Regions from separate parts of the Variovorax sp. H27-G14 genome, predicted to be linked through region 3. Evidence: riboswitches for the same ligand, from Rfam matches in the RefSeq annotation. Region 3 holds a riboswitch; each other region holds the start of a gene.
What was found. A riboswitch is a leader RNA that binds a small molecule or an ion and turns the genes downstream of it on or off. The one in region 3 is predicted to bind glycine.
Positions count from the first base shown of each region.

Region 1: linked by a shared signal. The riboswitch ahead of VLK31_RS23915 (D-amino acid dehydrogenase) and the one ahead of gcvT (glycine cleavage system aminomethyltransferase GcvT) in region 3 are both predicted to bind glycine.
Region 2: linked by a shared signal. The riboswitch ahead of VLK31_RS02480 (ABC transporter substrate-binding protein) and the one ahead of gcvT (glycine cleavage system aminomethyltransferase GcvT) in region 3 are both predicted to bind glycine.

Region 1 is NZ_JAYLVN010000012.1:5,092-11,787, reverse strand. Features, by position in the region: gene VLK31_RS23920 (FIST C-terminal domain-containing protein) at 1-91, shown strand, start outside; gene VLK31_RS23915 (D-amino acid dehydrogenase) at 107-1,417, opposite strand; glycine riboswitch at 1,509-1,627, opposite strand; glycine riboswitch at 1,663-1,749, opposite strand; gene rfbB (dTDP-glucose 4,6-dehydratase) at 1,876-2,991, shown strand; gene rfbD (dTDP-4-dehydrorhamnose reductase) at 2,988-3,878, shown strand; gene rfbA (glucose-1-phosphate thymidylyltransferase RfbA) at 3,902-4,798, shown strand; gene rfbC (dTDP-4-dehydrorhamnose 3,5-epimerase) at 4,795-5,343, shown strand.
Region 2 is NZ_JAYLVN010000001.1:527,859-534,554, forward strand. Features, by position in the region: gene VLK31_RS02480 (ABC transporter substrate-binding protein) at 1-1,421, opposite strand, end outside; glycine riboswitch at 1,563-1,687, opposite strand; gene VLK31_RS02485 (hypothetical protein) at 1,831-2,616, opposite strand; gene VLK31_RS02490 (ATP-binding cassette domain-containing protein) at 2,696-3,367, shown strand; gene VLK31_RS02495 (NADP-dependent isocitrate dehydrogenase) at 3,539-5,776, shown strand; gene VLK31_RS02500 (DUF1161 domain-containing protein) at 5,966-6,295, shown strand; gene VLK31_RS02505 (response regulator transcription factor) at 6,336-6,696, opposite strand, start outside.
Region 3 is NZ_JAYLVN010000009.1:77,814-84,509, forward strand. Features, by position in the region: gene VLK31_RS20950 (MFS transporter) at 1-149, shown strand, start outside; gene VLK31_RS20955 (hypothetical protein) at 255-815, shown strand; glycine riboswitch at 1,145-1,235, shown strand; glycine riboswitch at 1,248-1,351, shown strand; gene gcvT (glycine cleavage system aminomethyltransferase GcvT) at 1,397-2,569, shown strand; gene gcvH (glycine cleavage system protein GcvH) at 2,630-3,001, shown strand; gene gcvP (aminomethyl-transferring glycine dehydrogenase) at 3,133-6,042, shown strand; gene VLK31_RS20975 (LysR family transcriptional regulator) at 6,086-6,696, opposite strand, start outside.

The DNA of each region.
Region 1 (6,696 bases), on a different contig from region 3:
CCTGGTCGGGTTCTTCGCTGCCGGCGAAATTGCCCGGCATCACCTGTATGGCTATACGGGTGTGCTGACGGTGTTCACCAGCAAGGACTGAGCAATACAGCCCCGGTCAGGCCGGCTGCAGCACGCGCGGCTGGCCCGCCGGCATGCCGGTGAACGCGAAGTCCAGCTCGGGCGCCAGCCCGCTCACGATGCGCGCAATCGACTTGCCCGAGCCGCAGGCGTGCGTCCAGCCCAGCGTGCCGTGACCGGTGTTGAGGAACAGGTTCGCCAGCTTGGTCTTGCCGATCAGCGGCACGTTGCTTGGCGTGGCGGGGCGCAGGCCGGTCCAGAACTGGGCCTGCGTGGTGTCGCCGGCGCCGGGGAACAGCTCTTCGACTCGGCGCACGATGGCTTCGCAGCGCACCGGGTTCAGGTCGCGGTCGTAGCCGTTGAGCTCGGCCGTGCCGGCAATGCGCAGCCGGTCGCCCCCGTCAACGCCCGGCGACGTGTAGCGCGAGAACACGAGCTTGAACTCGTCGTCGGTCAGCGAGACCTGGTGGGCCTTGCTGGCGTCCTTTACAGGCAGCGTCACCGAGTAGCCCTTGGCCGGGTAGATCGGCAAACGAATGCCCAGCGGCGCGGCCAGCAGCGGGCTCAGCGAGCCCATCGCCATCACGAAGGCGTCGCCGCGGATGCGCTGGAAGCGGCCTTCGTTGTCGGTGGCCTCCACGTGGTCGATCTTGCCGCCGGCTTCGCGCAGCGCGGTGATGGTGTGGCTCATCAGAAACTTCACGCCGGCCGCGGCGGCCAGGTTGGAGAGTTCGCGCGCAAACAGATTGGCGTCGCCCGATTCGTCTTCCGCCGTGTAGGTGGCGCCGGCCAGCTTGGGGCGGATGTGGGCCAGCGCGGGCTCGATCTTCACCGCCTCGTCGGCCGAGATGACCTGCCGCTCGCAGCCCAGCGCGCGCATCTGCTCGGCGGGGGCGAGGGCGCCGTCGAACTCCTTTTGCGTCGTATAGAAGTGAAGGATGCCCTGGGCGCGCTGGTCGTACGCAATGTGCGTGTCGCGGCGCAACTGTTGCAACATCTCGCGGCTGTATGTACCCAGACGCACGATCTGCTCGATGTTGTGCCGTGTGCGCGCCGGGGTGCATTCGCGCAGAAACTGCAGGCCCCAGAGCCACTGGCGCATGTCGGCGCGAATGCGAAACAGCAGCGGCGCGTCTTCCTTGCCCAGCCATTGCAACACCTTGAGCGGCGCGCTGGGGTTGGCCCAGGGTTCGGCATGGCTCACGGAAATTTGCCCGCCGTTGGCGAAGCTGGTTTCGGCGGCCGGGGTGGCCTGCCGGTCGATCACGGTCACGTCGTGGCCGAGTTGCTGGAGGTAGTAAGCCGAGGTCACGCCGAGCAGGCCGGCGCCAAGAACAATCACGCGCATTTCAAGTACCTTTGAGGTTGCAGCGCTTGAACGACGGGCGTGGTGTGCTATTGAATCAATAGCAGGCAACCGGACGACCGAAGTCCAAGTTGCCGCTCCCCCTGTCCTCGGTACCTGAGAGATTCACCCCCTGCGCCCGCAGCGGGTTTGCTCCTTCGGTGCATCTCGACCACCCGTGAGGGGGTGAGATGGCTCTCCAGACGGCGTTTGATGTAGTGCAGTACTGACCCCTTGCCGAAATCTTCGAGATCTCGTCAGGCCGACCTGAGCGTTCATGGGAGTTTGCGCCTTCGGTAGGGCCACCAGGTGGCCCGCTCTCCTGCAGTGTGGCCGATTGTAAACACCGAGTGAAGAGAGCGGTAGCGTCTTGTGTTTCTCTCTATAAGCCCAATGGGATAATCGCGCGCTACTTTCATTGCCGCAGGGCGATGACTTCGAACATACATTCAGGGGACCCCATGATCTTGGTTACCGGCGGCGCTGGCTTCATTGGCGCCAATTTCGTACTCGACTGGATCGCGAACAGCGACGAGCCCGTAGTCAACCTCGACAAGCTGACCTACGCAGGCAACCTCGAGACGCTCGCCTCGCTCAAGGGCAACCCGAAACACATCTTCGTGCAGGGCGACATCGGCGACAGCGCCCTCGTCGAGCGCTTGCTGGCCGAGCACAAGCCGCGCGCCGTGGTCAACTTTGCCGCCGAGTCGCATGTGGACCGCTCCATTCACGGCCCCGAAGACTTCGTACAGACCAACGTGCTCGGCACCTTCCGCCTGCTCGAAGCCGTGCGCGGCTTCTGGAGCGCGCTGCCGGCCGACGACAAAACCGCCTTCCGCTTTCTGCACGTGTCCACCGACGAGGTGTACGGCTCGCTCTCCAAGACCGACCCCGCCTTCACCGAAGAGCACAAGTACGAGCCCAACAGCCCGTACTCGGCCAGCAAGGCCGCCAGCGACCACCTGGTGCGCGCCTGGCACCACACCTACGGCCTGCCGGTGGTCACCACCAACTGCTCCAACAACTACGGCCCGTTTCACTTCCCCGAGAAGCTGATCCCGCTGATGATCGTCAACGCCCTGGCCGGCAAGCCGCTGCCCGTGTACGGCGACGGCATGCAGGTGCGCGACTGGCTCTACGTGAAAGACCACTGCAGCGCCATTCGCCGCGTGCTCGAAGCCGGCCGCCTCGGCGAGACCTACAACGTGGGCGGCTGGAACGAGAAGCCCAACATCGAGATCGTCAACACCGTGTGCGCGCTGCTCGACGAGCTCAGCCCCAAGGCCGGCGGCCAGCCGTACAAAGCGCAGATCACCTACGTCACCGACCGCCCCGGCCACGACCGCCGCTACGCCATCGATGCACGCAAGCTCGAAGCAGAGCTCGGCTGGAAGCCCGCAGAAACTTTCGACACCGGCATCCGCAAGACCGTGGAGTGGTACCTCGCGAACAGCGAATGGGTGCGCAACGTGCAAAGCGGCGCCTACCGCGAATGGGTCGAGAAGCAGTACGACGCCGCACCTGCCGCACCTGCCGCACCTGCCGCACCTGCCGCATCGGCAAAGGCCGCCGCATGAAGTTGCTGCTGCTGGGCAAGGGCGGGCAGGTCGGCTGGGAGCTGCAGCGCAGTCTGGCGCCGCTGGGTGAAGTGGTGGCGCTCGATTTCGACAGCACCGACCTGCACGCCGACTTCAGCCGTCCCGAGCAACTGGCCGAAACGGTGCTGAAAGTGCGCCCCGACGTCATCGTCAATGCCGCGGCGCACACCGCCGTCGACAAGGCCGAGAGCGAGCCCGACTTCGCCCGCAAGCTCAACGCCACGTCGCCTGGCGTGGTGGCGCAGGCGGCGCAGCAGATCGGCGCGCTCATGGTGCATTACTCGAGCGACTACGTCTTCGACGGCAGCGGCACCCGGCCCTGGAAAGAAGACGACGCCACCGGCCCGCTCAGCGTGTACGGCCAGACCAAGCTCGAGGGCGAGCAGTTGGTGGCACAGCACTGCGCAAGGCACCTGATCTTTCGCACCAGCTGGGTGTACGCGGCGCGCGGCGGCAACTTCGCCAAGACCATGCTGCGGCTGGCCAAGGAGCGCGACAAGCTCACCGTCATCGACGACCAGTTCGGCGCGCCGACCGGTGCGGAGCTGCTGGCCGACATCACGGCGCACGCCATTCGCGCCACGCTGCAGGACCCGGCCAAGTCGGGTCTGTACCACGTGATTGCCGGCGGCGAAACCACCTGGTGCGGCTACGCGCGCTTCGTGCTCGACATGGCGCAAAAGGCCGGCGTTGAACTCAAGGCCGGCCCCGACGCCGTGGAGGCCGTGCCGACCAGCGCCTTCCCGACGCCGGCCAAGCGGCCGCACAACTCGCGGCTGGACACTTCGAAGCTGCAGTCGACCTTCGGTTTGCGCCTGCCGCCTTGGCAGGAAGGCGTTGCGCGCATGCTGCGCGAGACGCTCTGAATTCAAAAAAAGAGAACAACGACATGACCACGACGACGCAACGCAAGGGCATCATCCTGGCCGGCGGCTCCGGCACCCGGCTGCACCCGGCCACCCTGGCAATGAGCAAGCAACTGCTGCCGGTGTACGACAAGCCGATGATCTATTACCCCCTCAGCACGCTGATGCTGGGCGGCATGCGCGACATCTTGATCATCAGCACGCCGCAGGACACGCCGCGCTTTCAGCAACTGCTGGGCGACGGAAGCCAGTGGGGCATCAACCTGGAGTACGCGGTGCAGCCGAGCCCTGATGGCCTGGCGCAGGCGTTCATCATCGGCGAGAAATTCGTGGGCAATTCGCCGAGTGCGCTGGTGTTGGGGGACAACATCTTCTACGGCCATGACCTCGCGCACCTGCTCGGCGGCGCCGATGCGCAGGACTCCGGCGCAACCGTGTTCGCGTACCACGTGCACGACCCCGAGCGCTACGGCGTGGTGGCGTTCGATGCGCAGGGCAAGGCGAGCAGCATCGAAGAGAAGCCGGTGCAACCGAAGAGCAGCTATGCGGTGACGGGGTTGTATTTCTATGACAACGACGTCGTCGAGATCGCCAAAGCCGTGAAGCCCAGCGCACGCGGCGAACTGGAAATTACCGCGGTCAATCAGGCGTACCTGGACGCAGGCAAGCTGAATGTGCAGATCATGCAGCGCGGGTATGCGTGGCTGGACACGGGCACGCACGAAAGCCTGCTGGAGGCTGGGCAATTCATTGCGACTTTGGAGCACCGGCAAGGGCTGAAGATTGCATGCCCGGAAGAAATTGCATGGCGCAATGGTTTTATTGATCGCGAGCAATTGGCAAAATTGGCCGCGCCGCTGCAAAAGAATGGCTATGGTAAGTACCTTGCTCGCCTTTTGACCGAAGAGATTCATTCATGAAAATAACGCCTACCGCTATTCCGGATGTGCTTGTCATCGAACCTAAAGTGTTCGGCGATGCTCGCGGTTTCTTCATGGAAAGTTTCAATCAGAGTGCTTTCAATGACGCAGTGGGCAGTCGCGTCGACTTTGTTCAAGACAATCACTCGCGATCGACAAAAGGCGTCCTGCGGGGGCTGCATTACCAGATCAAGCAGCCGCAAGGAAAATTGGTTCGAGTAGTCAGTGGCGCTGTTTTCGACGTGGCGGTTGATATTCGAAAATCCTCCGCGACATTTGGGAAATGGGTTGGCGTTCAACTCGATGAGGAAAATCGCAAGCAGCTATGGGTGCCTGCCGGTTTTGCGCATGCCTTTCTTGTTGTCAGTGAAACGGCAGATTTTCTTTATAAAACGACCGACTACTACGCTCCGCAATTCGAGCGATGCATCAAATGGGATGATTCCCAGTTGGCTATCGATTGGCCAAATTTAGACGGCGAATTCAAACTGTCTGACAAGGATGCTGGCGGGGCAACGTTGGCTACCGCTGAAGTGTTCGATTGATGAGGCGGCGGGCTAATGGTGAAATTCGGCCCACGAAGAAGATAGGCGCTAGGTAATAAATGATCAAAAAAACGCTTATTGAGCTGTATGCACAGCACCAAGGAAAAGTTTCGGATAAATGGTCAAGCTATCTTGTTGAATATGATCGATTTTTTTCGCCCTACAGGGACGGACCAACTCGGCTCCTGGAAATTGGTATTCAGAACGGCGGATCGCTGGAGATATGGAGTAAGTTTTTCCCGCATGCAAAGGTGATTGTCGGATGTGATATCAATCCTGATTGCGCGAAACTTGTCTACTCGGATTCTCGAGTATCTGTTGTTGTTGGCGATGCCAATACCGACGACGCTGAAGAAAGTATTTCCGCTATAAGTCTCGAATTCGATTTAATTATCGATGATGGCTCTCACACCTCTCGGGATATTGTTAGGTCTTTTGCTCGCTATTTTTCGCATTTGGTCGATGGTGGCCTTTTTGTTGCTGAAGATTTGCATTGCAGTTATTGGGCTGGTTTTGAAGGTGGGCTTTTTCACCCCGCCTCCAGCATCGCTTTTTTTAAACGGTTGGCAGACGTCATCAGCCATGAGCATTGGGGGATTCCGACAATGCGTAAGGAGATTCTTGCCAGTTTCATGCGAGAATATGATTTCGATATTGATGAGGCCCTGCTTGCGCATATTCACTCAGTTGAATTCATTAATTCAATTTGCGTAGTTCGTAAGGCTTTGCCGGCCCAAAATGGATTGGGCACTCGATTTATTGCTGGCATCTATGAATCGATTGTAGGAGGTCATAAAAATCTGCATAACACTCCTCCGGCAATAGTCGACGAGCGCGACAACACGTGGACTGTGCGCGCGCAATTACCTGAAGATGAAGTGGAAACAAAATCTTCGAGACTGACGTCTCTTGAATCGCAGTTTTTGAAAGAGGCTACAAAAAAAAATTTGGTGAGTGCCAGCCTCGTCGAGAGCAGTTTGCGAATGGCGAAAATAAGCGCACGGCTTCGAACGGCTGAGCGCGAACTGAATCAGCTTGCGCAACAACACGAAGTTGTTGTTGCATTTGCTGATTCGAGCGGGCTGAAACTTAGAGAAATGCCTGGCGTATTGAGCGCATATCAGCGACAAGTCGAAGAGATACATGCATCGTACAGTTGGCGCGTGACCGCACCATTGCGCTGGGGAGGAACTCAGGCAAGGCGTTTCTTGCGGACCCTGAAAATCATCCCGCCGGCAATAAGCAAAGCAGGTAATCCTGTTTCTGCTGTCAAGAGAGTCGCAACAATACTTCGAAATTCTGGCGTTGATGGGCTGCGTAGTTCAGCCCGAATATTAGAGGCTCAATTGGCCA
Region 2 (6,696 bases), on a different contig from region 3:
AACTGCGACTTGAGCTGCTCCAGCTTGTCGTCGGTGGCCCAGCCGAACCAGCCCTTTTCGCCGTTGCCGGTGAGCGGTGCGAAGAACATCGGGTTCATGTTGTCGGCAATGCCCCAGCCGGTGATGAACAGGTTCCAGCCGCCGTTGGCCACCGGGTCTTTCTTGGCACGGCGCGTGACCAGCGTGGGCCAGTCCATCGACTGCATGTCGACGTTGAAGCCGGCCTGCTTGAGCAGCTGCGCCATCACCGGCGGAAACTTGTTGAGCACCGCAAAGTCGGCCGGGTACATGAGCACCACGGGCTTGCCGTCGTAGCCGGCTTCCTTCAGCAGCGCCTTGGCTTTTTCGAACTGCGGCTTGCCGGTGAAGTAGCCCGTCTTTTCGGAGGCATAGGCCGAGCCGCACGGGTAGATGGAGGCGCAGCTGTTGTACAGCTCCTTGTGCACCAGTTGCGCGCGCATCAGCGCCTCCTGGTTGATGGCCATGAACGCGGCCTGCGCGATCTTCGGGTTGTCGAACGGCGGAATCAGGTGGTTCAGGTGCAGCGCGAAAGAGCCCTTGGCGACCGGGCTGTCGAGCGTGATGGCGGGGTTGTTCTTCAGCGCGGTGTACTGCTCGGAGGGCACCCACTCGATCATGTCGACCTCGCCGTTGGCCAGGGCGTTGGCCTGGGTCTGCGCGTCTTTCAGGATGATCCATTCCATGCGGTCGACGTACACGTTCTTGCCGCCGGCGGTGCCCGAAGGGGCCTCGGTGCGCGGCACGTACTTGGTGTTCTTCAGGTAGACGATCTTCTCGCCGGGGCGGTATTCGTCCTTCTTGAAGATGTAGGGGCCGGAGCCGGTGGCGTCGTCGATCTGCTTGTCCGACGGCGTGGCGGCCACGCGCGCCGGCATGATGAACGGCGGGTTGGAAGACGGCTTGCTCAGCGCGTCGAGGACCATGCCGAAGGTGTCCTTGAACACCAGCTTGAAGGTGTTGGCATCGACGGCCTCGGTCTTGTCGAGCGCGGTGAACATCTTCTGGCCCAGGCCGTCGCGCTGGCCCCAGCGCTTGAGCGAGGCAATGACGTCTTCAGCGGTGACGGGCTTGCCGTCATGAAAGGCCAGGCCCTTGCGCAGCGTGAAGGTCCAGGTCTTGCCGTCGGGGCTGGCGGTGTACTTGTCGACCATCTGCGGATGCACCTTGCCCTGCTCGTCCACGCCGAAGAGCGTGTCGTACACCATGTAGCCGTGGTTGCGCGTAATGAAGGCGGTGGTCCAGATGGGGTCGAGGATCTTCAGGTCGGACTGCGGCACCATGCGCAGCACCTTGCCTGCGTCCTGGGCGAAAGCGGTGGTGGCGGTGGTGAGCGCAGCGGCAGCGGCCGTGGCCAGCAGGGCGCCCGCGAACATGGCTTTCAGTTGTCGTTTCGTCAGCATGGATCAGTTCTCCGGTTGAAAAAGAGGGACGCGAACACGCGCAACGCCCAGGCACGCATGCGTTGGTGGGCGTTGCAGAAAACAAGTCATGAAAGAAGCGGCTCCAGAAACGAACAAGGGCACACCGCGCGCCATGCGCGGTGTGCCCCTGCTGTCCTTTTGCCTGAGAGATTCACCCTGCGCGCACATCGCACAGGGCTTGCCCCTTCGGCGGCTGCCCTCGGCCCCAGTGACGGTGCCGGTCAGCGCTCTCCAGCGTTGAAAAAATCCAGTCTTGGGACCTGAGCGTTACGGGCTGTCGCCTTCGGTAATGCACTAACTCGAAGCATCGAGCCGGCATTTCTCCTGGATGAACTTCTCAAAGCAGATTGCGTGCCAAAAGCACACGCAGGCGAGAAGTCTTAGGTGCTTACTGCGGGCCGCCGCAGAAGTCGGCGCGCTCGGTGGTCTTCGCGGTGAAGCGGATGCGCGTGGTGCTGGTGGCGCGCTGCGGTTCGTTCTGCGGCCACTCGCTCTGCAGCCATGTGTACTGCCAGTCGTACGGCGCGCCGGGCTTTGCGGCAGCGCCGTAGGCGATGCGCAGGCTGCCGTTGCTTTCGTCATGGCAGTGCCTGGAGGTTTTGTATTCCTTCTCGCTGAAGCAGGCGCGGATCATCTTGAAGCACGAGAAGGGAATCCCTTCCTGCGCCGGCTTGCCGCCTTCGAGCGGCACGAAGTCGGCGGTGTCGAACGAGGCGCCGCCGCCCGAATACATCTCCGACACGGTGTGCAGCACGGCCACGGCCCACTGGCCTTCGGCCAGCGGATAGAGCGCGGGCGCGAGCGACAGGCGGGTGTCGCGCGCGCCTTCGCTGTCTTCCTTCTTGAGCGACGCCACGTAGGCCGAGAAGTCGTTCAGCCGGTCGAGCTGCCAGCCCTTGGGCTCCGCGCCGCGCTTGACGCGCGCCATGGCCAGCGGCTCGGCCGAGAGCACCACGTAGTCCGCGGGCGTGGCACCGCGCGCCCGGTACAGGCCGAGCTGCTGCACGTTGCACGGCTGCGGCAGCAAGGCGCACAGGCGCTCACGCCATTGCGCATCGAGCGACTCGGGCTTGGCCACGGGGTCGAACACCTGCGCGGAGGGGGCAGCCGCAGCGGCGAGCACAGGGCCGGCAAACAGCGACACGAGGAGACCGGCGACAAGCAGCTTTTTCATGGTGCCGAATGGTAGCCACGCACCGGCATTTGCGTGTGGCCGTTCTTCGGCAGCGGCTTGATAAAGTCGGCCGCCAACCATGAACCCTTCCACCGCCCCTGCCCCTTCCTCTTCCGTCCTGCAGATCGACGCGCTCGGCTTCGCGTACCCCGACCAACCGGCCATCGCAACCAACTGGACCGCCTCCATCGGCCCCGGCGTCACGCTGCTGTACGGCGACACCGGCGCTGGCAAGTCGGCCTTGCTGCAGGTGATTGCGGGGGCGCTGCCCGCCACCGGCCAGTTGACCGTGGCGGGCACGCGCCTGGCCACGTCGCCCGAGGCCTACAGGCGCAACGTCTTCTTCGTCGACCCGTCCACCGACCGATTCGACCAGGCCACGGTGCGCGGCTGCACCGCCGCGCTGCGTGAAGGCGATGCGGGCTTCGACGACGCGCGCTGGCAGGCGCTGGTGGAAGGCTTCTCGCTGGTGCCGCACCTGGAGAAGTCGATGTTCATGCTGTCGACCGGCTCCAGGCGCAAGGTGTGGCTGGCCGCGGCGCTCGCATCGAGCCGGCCGCTGGTGCTGCTGGACGAACCGACCGCCGCGCTGGACGCGGGGTCGGTGCGCTGCCTGTGGCGCGAATTAGGTGAACTGGGCGAACTGGGCGACCCGAGCAAAGGCGCCACGCCAAGGGCCTTCGTGGTCGCCAGCGCGGAGCACATCGACGCCGTGCCGCTCGCGGCCACCATCACGCTGCCGCTCTCCTGATCTCCCCCTGAAGCTCCCCTGAAACCCCATTGACAGAGCACCCGTGGGGGTGATCTCGCCTCTGGCGGCCCGAAGCGGCCGCCGACGGGCGACAATGACGCGTTCCGGCGGTGCGATCCCGCCAGACCTTTTCCAGCCACCCCGACAACCCGCATCTACGGAAGCCAGCGCATGAGCTCGAAGCAACCCACCATCGTCTACACCCTCACCGACGAGGCGCCCCTGCTGGCGACCTACGCGTTTTTGCCCATCATCCGCGCCTTCACCAACCCGGCCGGCATCAACGTGACCACGAGCGACATCTCCGTGGCCGCCCGCATCCTGGGTGAATTTCCCGAATGCCTGAGCGACGCGCAGAAGGTGCCCGACAACCTCAGCGAACTCGGCAAGCTCACGCTGCAGGCCGACGCCAACATCATCAAGCTGCCCAACATCAGCGCCTCGGTGTCGCAGCTCAAGGCGGCCATCAAGGAACTGCAGGGCAAGGGCTACAAGCTCCCCGACTACCCCGAGAACCCGACCTCCGACGAAGACAAGGACATTCGCACGCGCTACAACAAGTGCACCGGCAGCGCGGTGAACCCCGTGCTGCGCGAAGGCAACTCCGACCGCCGTGCGCCCAATGCCGTCAAGGAATACGCACGCAAGAACCCGCACAGCATGGCCGACTGGAGCCAGGCCTCGCGCTCGCACGTGTCGCACATGCACGGCGGCGACTTCTATCACGGCGAAAAGTCCATGACGCTGGACCGCGCGCGCAACGTCAAGATGGAGCTGATCACCAAGAGCGGCAAGACCGTTGTGCTCAAGCCCAAGATCGCGCTGCTCGACCGCGAAGTGATCGACTCCATGTTCATGAGCAAGAAGGCGCTGCTGGCCTTCTATGAAAAGGAGATCGAGGACGCGCACAAGACCGGCGTGATGTTCTCGCTGCACGTGAAGGCCACCATGATGAAGGTGTCGCACCCCATCGTGTTCGGCCACTGCGTGAAGATCTTCTACAAGGAAGCCTTCGAGAAACACGGCAAGCTGTTCGACGAGCTGGGCATCAACGTGAACAACGGCATGGTCGACCTCTACGCCAAGATCGCCACGCTGCCCCAGAGCACGCAGGACGAGATCAAGCGCGACCTGCACGCCTGCCACGAGAACCGCCCCGAGCTGGCCATGGTCGACTCGGCCAAGGGCATCACCAATTTCCATTCGCCCAACGACGTGATCGTGGACGCATCCATGCCCGCGATGATCCGCAACGGCGGCAAGATGTGGGGCGCCGACGGCCGCCTGAAGGACGTGAAGGCCGTGATGCCCGAATCGACCTTCGCCCGCATTTACCAGGAGATCATCAACTTCTGCAAGTGGCACGGCGCCTTCGACCCCAAGACCATGGGCACGGTGCCCAACGTGGGCCTCATGGCGCAAAAGGCCGAAGAGTACGGCTCGCACGACAAGACCTTCGAGATTCCGGAAGACGGCGTTGCCAACATCACCGATCTGGACACCGGCGAAGTGCTGATGAGCGAAGACGTGGAGCAAGGCGACATCTGGCGCATGTGCCAGGTCAAGGACGCCGCCATCCGCGACTGGGTGAAGCTGGCCGTCAACCGCGCGCGCAACTCCGGCATGCCGGTGGTGTTCTGGCTGGACGCCTACCGCCCGCACGAGGCGCAGCTGATCACCAAGGTGAAGATGTACCTGCACGAGCACAACACCTCGGGCCTGGACATTCAGATCATGAGCCAGGTGCGTGCCATGCGCTACACGCTGGAGCGCGTCGTGCGCGGCCTGGACACCATCAGCGCCACCGGCAACATCCTGCGCGACTACCTGACCGACCTGTTCCCCATCATGGAGCTGGGCACCTCGGCCAAGATGCTGTCCATCGTGCCGCTGATGGCGGGCGGCGGTTTGTACGAAACCGGCGCGGGTGGCTCGGCCCCCAAGCACGTGCAGCAACTGGTGGAAGAAAACCACCTGCGCTGGGACTCGCTGGGTGAATTCCTGGCGCTGGCCGTGAGCCTGGAAGACCTGGGCCTGAAGACCGGCAACAAGCAGGCCGCCATTCTGGCCAAGACGCTGGACACCGCCACCGGCAAGCTGCTGGACAACAACAAGAACCCGTCGCCCAAGACCGGTCAGTTGGACAACCGCGGCAGCCAGTTCTACCTGGCCATGTACTGGGCACAGGAGCTGGCCGCGCAGACCGACGACAAGGAACTGCAAGCCAAGTTCGCCAAGCTGGCCGAAGCGCTGACCAGCAACGAGAAGAAGATCATCGACGAGCTCGCGGCCGTGCAGGGCAAGCCGGCGGACATCGGTGGCTACTACCTGGCCGACCCCGAGAAGTGCTCGGCCGTGATGCGTCCGAGCGCAACGCTCAACGCGACGCTGGCGTCGGCACAGGCCTGACGACACTGCGCGCAACGCCGCGCACGACACGCACGAAACGCACTACGGGATGGCAGCCACTGCCCGTCCGTCGTGCCTCCAGGGGCTCCGCAAGGGGCCCTTGGTGCTTTCGCCTCCAGACGGTGGCGGGTGACGCGGGTGCGGGACTAGACTCCACCTCCCTCCATCCGCTGGCAAGGCAGGCCCCCCATGAAACACTGGTTGCTTCCCATCGCGCTGACCGTGGCCGGCGCCGCCACCAGCGCCCATGGCGCGCAGAGCTGCGACGAACTGCGCACGCAGATCGAGTCGAAGATTGCCGCGTCGGGCGTGGCGCGCTTCACCGTTACCGTGGTCGATGCCAATGCATCGGCCAGCGGACAGGTGGTGGGCACGTGCGAGCTCGGCAGCAAGAAAGTCGTCTACGAGAAGGGCGCCGGGCCCGATCGCGGCACGGCGCCGGCTCCCGCATCAGGCGGGCCCCTGCTCACCGAATGCAAGGACGGCACCGTGTCCGTTGGCGGGGACTGCAAGAAATGAATGCGGCCGCGGGCTGTCGACTGTTCCGCCGATCAGCCGATCAGCCGCCGCAGGCATCTTCCAGGTTGATCAGCCCCGCCTGCATGGCCTCGCGCACGGCCTGCGCGCGCGTGTTCACGGCCAGCTTGCGGTAGATGTTCTTGACCTGCGCGTCCACCGTGTGCAGCGAGCGATAGCTCTGTTCGGCAATCTGACGGTTGCTCAGCCCCTGCGAAATCATGCGCAGCACATTGAGCTCGCGCGGGGACAGCGCGCCCCGTGCATGGTCCGCGCCGGCGGGCGGCGTGGCGCGCGCGCGCCGGGCCTTAGCAGACGGAGCAGGCTCGGCCTGCTGCTCGTGCACCTGCGCTGGCACATCGGGTTGCGCCGTGGCTGTTCGCGGCACGTGCGACATCTGCAAT
Region 3 (6,696 bases):
TGCTGTCGGACGCACGCGGGCTGGGGGTCACGCTGACGACGGTGTTGTGCGTGCTGTGCGTGGCGACGGGGCTGGCGCTGCGGTTGCGCAACCGGACGGTGCCGGTGGTGCCGATGGTGCCGGTTGAGGAGGAAGCTGCCACCGCCTGAAACATGGCGTGAATGCGAGCCTGACCACTTAAACCAAACGGTTCATGAAGATGTCACCGCATGCAACGATGCTTCAGCCCCCGATCCCAGAAAGCTGTGGCTGCCATGCTCCCCACCAAGACCGACAAGGCGCGCGACGAACTCCAGGGCGACCAGCGCACGCTGAGCCAGCGCGAGCGTGCGTTGCTGCTGATGGCCGATGGCCGGCGTTCGCTGACGGACTTCAGTCCGTTGTTCACCACGCGGGGTGAGGCCGAGCAGGTGCTGCTGGCGCTGGTGCAGCGGGGTTACCTTCACGACCCGCATGCGGCGGCTGTTGCAGCATCGGCAGCCGCACAGGTGGCGCAGGCTGCGGCGGCCGCTGTAGCTGCTGTGGCCGAGCCGATCCAGGTCAGCATGTCGGCCGACACCTTCGACGGCAAGCGTTCGCTGGCCACCACGCGCATGTTCCTGTTCGACATGTGCGAGCGCATGTTCGTGCGCCGCGACCCAAAATTTGCGCTGCAGATGCGCGACGCCCTGCGCGAGGCGCGCGACCGCGAGGCCATGCTGACCATTGCGGCGCTGATGCTGTCGGAGGTCGAGAAAAGCGCGGGGCCGGAGCGGGCCGAATCGTTGCGCGAGCGTATCGATCGGTTGTTGCCGCCGGCTGAGGTTGTTCATTGAACGGTTGAAGTTCGTCGATGTTCTGTTCAGGGCGACGCTCACGCCGACGGGGTGCCTTGCTCCGCGAATGTCCTCCGGCCTGCGGCCTCCCCCTTTATTTCGCTGCGCAAGGCACCCCATCGACGTGAGCGTTTTCAGAGCCGGGGTTGATCGGCGGAACACCAGCAGCGTGCCCTGGTGCACAGGGCGTCGGGTACTCCCCGCAGCGAAATAAAGGAGGAGGGCGAAGCCCGGGGGACATTCGCGGAGGGGAGTACCCGGCGGCCTGTGCACGCGCCCTGAATCCTTGAATCCCTGAGCAACCGCAACCCAGCCCCGATCCACTACACTCGCCCGGGTCAGGAGAGAGCCCCGCGTGACGGGGCCGCCGAAGGCGCAGGGATTCCCCGAACGCTCAGGCAAAAGGACTGACAAGACGCCGGTGAACACCGGCGTTTCCTTGCTGGAGAGAGGCCGTTGCCAGACAACAGCCCACCGAAGGAGCAAACCCCGATCGTGGGGCGAATCTCTCAGGTAAAGCGGACAGCAGGGGTGGCCCATGGCTTGCGTCATGGATTTCGTCTGCCCCTTTGGAGTGCCCCATGGCCTCTTGCGCATCTGCTTCCGACACCCTCCTCAAGACGCCCCTGCACGACCTCCACCTGGAGCTCGGCGCCCGCATGGTGCCCTTCGCCGGCTACTCGATGCCCGTGCAGTACCCCGCCGGCCTCATGGCCGAACACAAACACACACGCGACGCGGCCGGCCTGTTCGACATCTCCCACATGGGCCAACTGCGCCTGACGGGCCCCGACGCCGCCGCCGCCTTCGAAACCCTGATGCCCGTCGACGTCATCGACCTGCCCGTCGGCAAACAGCGCTACGGCCTGCTGCTGAACGACGAAGGCGGCATCCTCGACGACCTGATGTTCTTCAACGAAGGCAACGGCTCGCTCTTCGTGATCGTCAACGGCGCCTGCAAGGTGGCCGACATCGCGCACATTCAGCAGAAGATCGGTGCGCGCTGCGCGGTGCAGCCCCTGCCCGACCACGCCCTGCTCGCACTGCAGGGCCCGCAAGCCGCCGCCACGCTGGCGCGCCTGTCCCCCGGCATCGAGCGCTTCGTGTTCATGACCGGCGGTGCGGTGAAGATAGGCGGCATTGCATCCTTCGTCACCCGCAGCGGCTACACCGGCGAAGACGGCTTCGAGATCTCCGTGGCCGCCCAGGACGCCGACGCCCTCGCCCGCCTGCTGCTGGCCCAGCCCGAAGTCAAGCCCGTGGGCCTGGGCGCGCGCAACTCGCTGCGCCTGGAAGCCGGCCTGTGCCTGTACGGCAACGACATCGACACCTCCACCACGCCGGTCGAAGCCTCACTGAACTGGGCGATGCAGAAGGTGCGCCGCACGGGCGGCGCGCGCGAAGGCGGCTTTCCGGGCGCGGCAAAAATACTGGCGCAGCTCACCGCCGCCACTGCGCTCGCCGCCGGTCACACCGACCACGACACGCTCAAGCGCAAGCGCGTGGGCCTGGTGGCACTGGAGCGCATTCCGGTGCGCGAAGGCAGCGTGCTGCAGTCCTTCGAAGGCCAAGACATCGGCATCGTCACCAGCGGCCTGCTCGGCCCCACGGCCGAGCGCTGCATCGCCATGGCCTATGTGGCCACCGCTTTCTCGGAGCCGGGCACGCGCGTGCAGGCCATCGTGCGCGGCAAGCCGGTGCCAATGGAAGTGTCCACCATGCCTTTCGTTCCCACCCGCTACTACCGCGGTTGAAGGACACCGAGCCCCGTTAGGCTCTGCACCCCGAAACATTTTTTCCACGAGGAGTTTTCCATGAGCATCAAGTACACCAAGGACCACGAATGGGTGTTGGCCGAAGGCGGCGCGGCCACTGTCGGCATCACCGTGCATGCGCAGGACGCGCTGGGCGACGTGGTGTTCGTCGACCTGCCTGAAGTGGGCAAGAGCTTTGCGCAAGGCGAAGTTGCCGGCGTCGTCGAATCGGTCAAGGCCGCCGCCGACGTGTTCATGCCCGTGTCGGGCGAAGTTGTCGAAGTGAACGAAGCGCTGCGCGCCGACCCCTCGCTCGCCAACAGCGACCCGCTGGCCAGCGGCTGGTTCTTCAAGGTCAAGCTGAGCGAACCCGCGCAGCTCGACGCCTTGCTGGACGCGGCTTCGTACGACCAGTTCGCCGCCGAATCCTGAAATGATGTTTGCCCCTCGGCTTGCCACTTCGTGTGCTTCTCCATCCCCCGTGGGGAAGGCGCGGTCCGCCTTGGGGCGGCCCGGCGGCGACCGCTGAGTTCTTTTATTAACGCCGATAGACAGTCACCGCCATGCCGACGCCCGCCCTTCCCTCTTTGCAAGAACTAGAGAACGCCGAAGAATTCCTTGCCCGCCACATCGGCATCGATGCGGCGGACGAGGCGCGCATGCTGCCGGTGATCGGCTCGGCCACGCGCGCGGAGCTCATCGACGGCATCGTGCCCGCGGCCATCCGCCGGAACAAGCCGATGCGCCTGCCCGCGCCGGTGACCGAGGCCGACGCGCTGGCCGAGCTGAAGGTGATGGCATCGAAGAACAAGGTGTTCAGGAGCTTCATTGGCCAGGGCTACTACGGCACGCACACGCCGGGCGTCATCCTGCGCAACGTGCTCGAAAACCCCGCCTGGTATACCGCGTACACGCCCTACCAGGCCGAAATTTCACAGGGCCGCATGGAAGCCCTGCTCAACTTTCAGACGATGGTGTGCGACCTCACGGGCATGGCCATCGCCAACGCGTCGATGCTGGACGAAGCCACGGCCGCGGCCGAGGCCATGACGCTGGCCAAGCGCAGCGTCAAGAGCAAGAGCAATGTGTTCCTGGTGTCTGGCGACTGCCATCCGCAGACCATCGAGGTCATCAAGACCCGCGCCGCGCCGCTGGGCATCGAGGTGAAGGTGAGCACCGTGTCGGAAACGCTGCCGCACCTGATGGTGAGCGGCGAGTTCTTCGGCGTGCTCGCGCAGTACCCCGCCACCACCGGCCACGTGCACGACCTGCGCCCGCTCGCGGGCCATGCGCACCAGTGCGACGCCGCCTTCATCGTGGCGGCCGACCTGCTGGCGCTCACGCTGCTGGTGGCGCCCGGCGAGTTCGATGCCGACATCGTCTGCGGCACCACGCAGCGCTTCGGCATGCCGCTGTGCAACGGCGGCCCGCACGCCGCCTATCTGGCCTGCCGCGATTCTTTCAAGCGCTCGCTGCCGGGCCGCCTGGTCGGCGTGAGCGTGGACACCCACGGCCAGCCCGCCTACCGCCTCGCGCTGCAGACGCGCGAGCAGCACATCCGCCGCGAGAAAGCCACGTCGAACATCTGCACCGCGCAGGTGTTGCCTGCCGTGGTGGCCAGCATGTACGCCGTGTACCACGGGCCCGACGGCCTCACGCGCATTGCGCAGCGCGTGGCCGTGCTCACCGCCATCCTCGCCAAGGGCCTGTCGCAGATGGGCCGCGAGCCGGTGAACACCACCGCCTTCGACTCGCTGACCATTCGCACAGGCGACGACACGCACACCATCCTGGAGCGGGCGCAGGCCGGCGGCGTCAACCTGCGCCAGCGGCTGCAGCAGCACCTGGGCATCTCGCTGGACGAGACCACCACGCGCAACGACATCGAAACGCTGTGGGCGCTGTTCGTGCCCGCCGGCACCGCGATGCCGCGCTTCGACGACCTGGCTGCCCACACCACGCCGCTGATTCCCGACGACCTGCGCCGCACCAGCGCCTTTCTCACGCACCCGGTGTTCAACACCCACAAGAGCGAAACCGCCATGCTGCGCTACATCCGCAGCTTGAGCGACAAGGACCTGGCGCTCGACCGCACCATGATCCCGCTGGGCAGCTGCACCATGAAGCTCAATGCGACCAGCGAGATGATCCCCATCACCTGGCCGGAGTTCGCCAACATCCACCCGTTCGCACCCGCCGACCAGCTGCAGGGCTATGCCCAGCTCGACGCCCAACTGCGCGCCTGGCTGTGCGAGGCCACCGGCTACGCGGGCATCAGCCTGCAGCCCAATGCGGGCTCGCAGGGCGAGTACGCGGGCCTGCTGGCCATCAAGTCCTTTCATGAGGCCAAGGGCCAGGGCCACCGCAACATCTGCCTGATTCCTTCTTCCGCGCACGGCACCAACCCCGCCAGCGCGCAGATGGTCGGCATGCAGGTGGTGGTGACGGCCTGCGACACGCAGGGCAACGTCGACATGGACGACCTGAAGCGCGCCTGCGAAAAGCACAGCGACAAGCTGGCCGCCGTGATGATCACCTACCCCAGCACGCACGGCGTGTTCGAAACCCGCGTGAAGGAACTGTGCGAACTGGTGCACGAACACGGCGGGCGTGTGTACGTGGACGGCGCCAACATGAACGCGCTGGTCGGCGTGGCCGCGCCGGGCGAGTTCGGCGGCGACGTGAGCCACCTGAACCTGCACAAGACCTTCTGCATTCCGCACGGCGGTGGCGGCCCGGGCGTGGGCCCGGTGTGCGTGGTCGAAGACCTGGTGCCCTACCTGCCGGGCCATGCCACGGCCGGTGTGCCGTCGCACGGCGTGGGTGCCGTGTCGGCCGCGCCGCTGGGCAACGCGGCCGTGCTGCCGATCAGCTGGATGTACTGCCGCATGATGGGCGCCAAGGGCCTGCAGGCCGCGACCGAAACGGCCATCCTGAGCGCCAACTACATCAGCGCGCGCCTGAAGGACCACTACCCCACGCTGTACGCAAGCCCCAACGGGCACGTGGCGCATGAATGCATCCTGGACCTGCGCCCGTTGAAGGACACCAGCGGCGTCACCGCCGAAGACGTGGCCAAGCGGCTCATCGATTACGGCTTTCACGCGCCCACGCTGAGCTTTCCGGTGCCGGGCACGCTGATGGTGGAGCCGACCGAGAGCGAGCCGCTGGCCGAGCTCGACCGCTTCATCGACGCGATGATCGCCATCCGCGGCGAGATCCGCCGCATCGAGGAAGGCGTCTGGCCGAAGGACGACAACCCGCTCAAGCACGCACCGCACACCGCGGCCAGTTTGCTGGGCAGTGAATGGAGCCACCCGTATGCGCGCGAACTCGGCGCCTACCCGCTGGCCGCGCTGAAGAACGCGAAGTACTGGCCGCCCATCGGCCGCGTCGACAACGTGTATGGCGACCGCAACCTGTTCTGCAGTTGCCTGCCCGTGGGCGACTACAAGGAAGCCGAAGCGGCCTGAAGGCCCGCGCGAATTGTCCCGGCGGGAACGAGGCGCGCGCCGCTCAATGCGCCCGCTGCGCCACGCGCGCCACCATCTCGTCCATGCGTGACAGAAACAGCTTGAGCAGGGGCGAGGCGTTGGCCTTGTGATAGCCGACGACCAGGTCGATGGCGGGCGCCTCGCCCTTCGACGGCCCCACAGACTTCAATGGGCGGCTCACCACCGACGCCGGCAGAAAGTTCAACGCATACACCGGCAGCAGTGCCACGCCGCGCGTGGACGCCACGAGCGAAATTGCCATCGCCAGGTTGTCGGCCTCGTGGACCGGCGTGATGGCGAGCCGATGGTGCTTCAGGTAGCTGTCGATCACCGCGCGCAGCGCGGGCGCGGTGTTCGACACCTGAACGAAGTTCTCTTTCGCCAACGCGCGCGGGTCGATCGACTTGCGCGCCGCCAGCGCATGGTCGCTGCGCAGCACCACCAGCAGCGGCTCGCGCGTCACCAGCTTGAACGCCAGGTCCGGCATGTTCGGCTCGCGGCGCATGAACGCCAGGTCGAGCTTGCCGCGCAGCAGCGCGTCGGCCAGGCTCGGCGAATACTGGCTCTGCACCGTGACCTCGATCAGCGGCAGCTCGTCGCGCAGCGTGCGCATGACCTCTGCGAGCCAGTCGA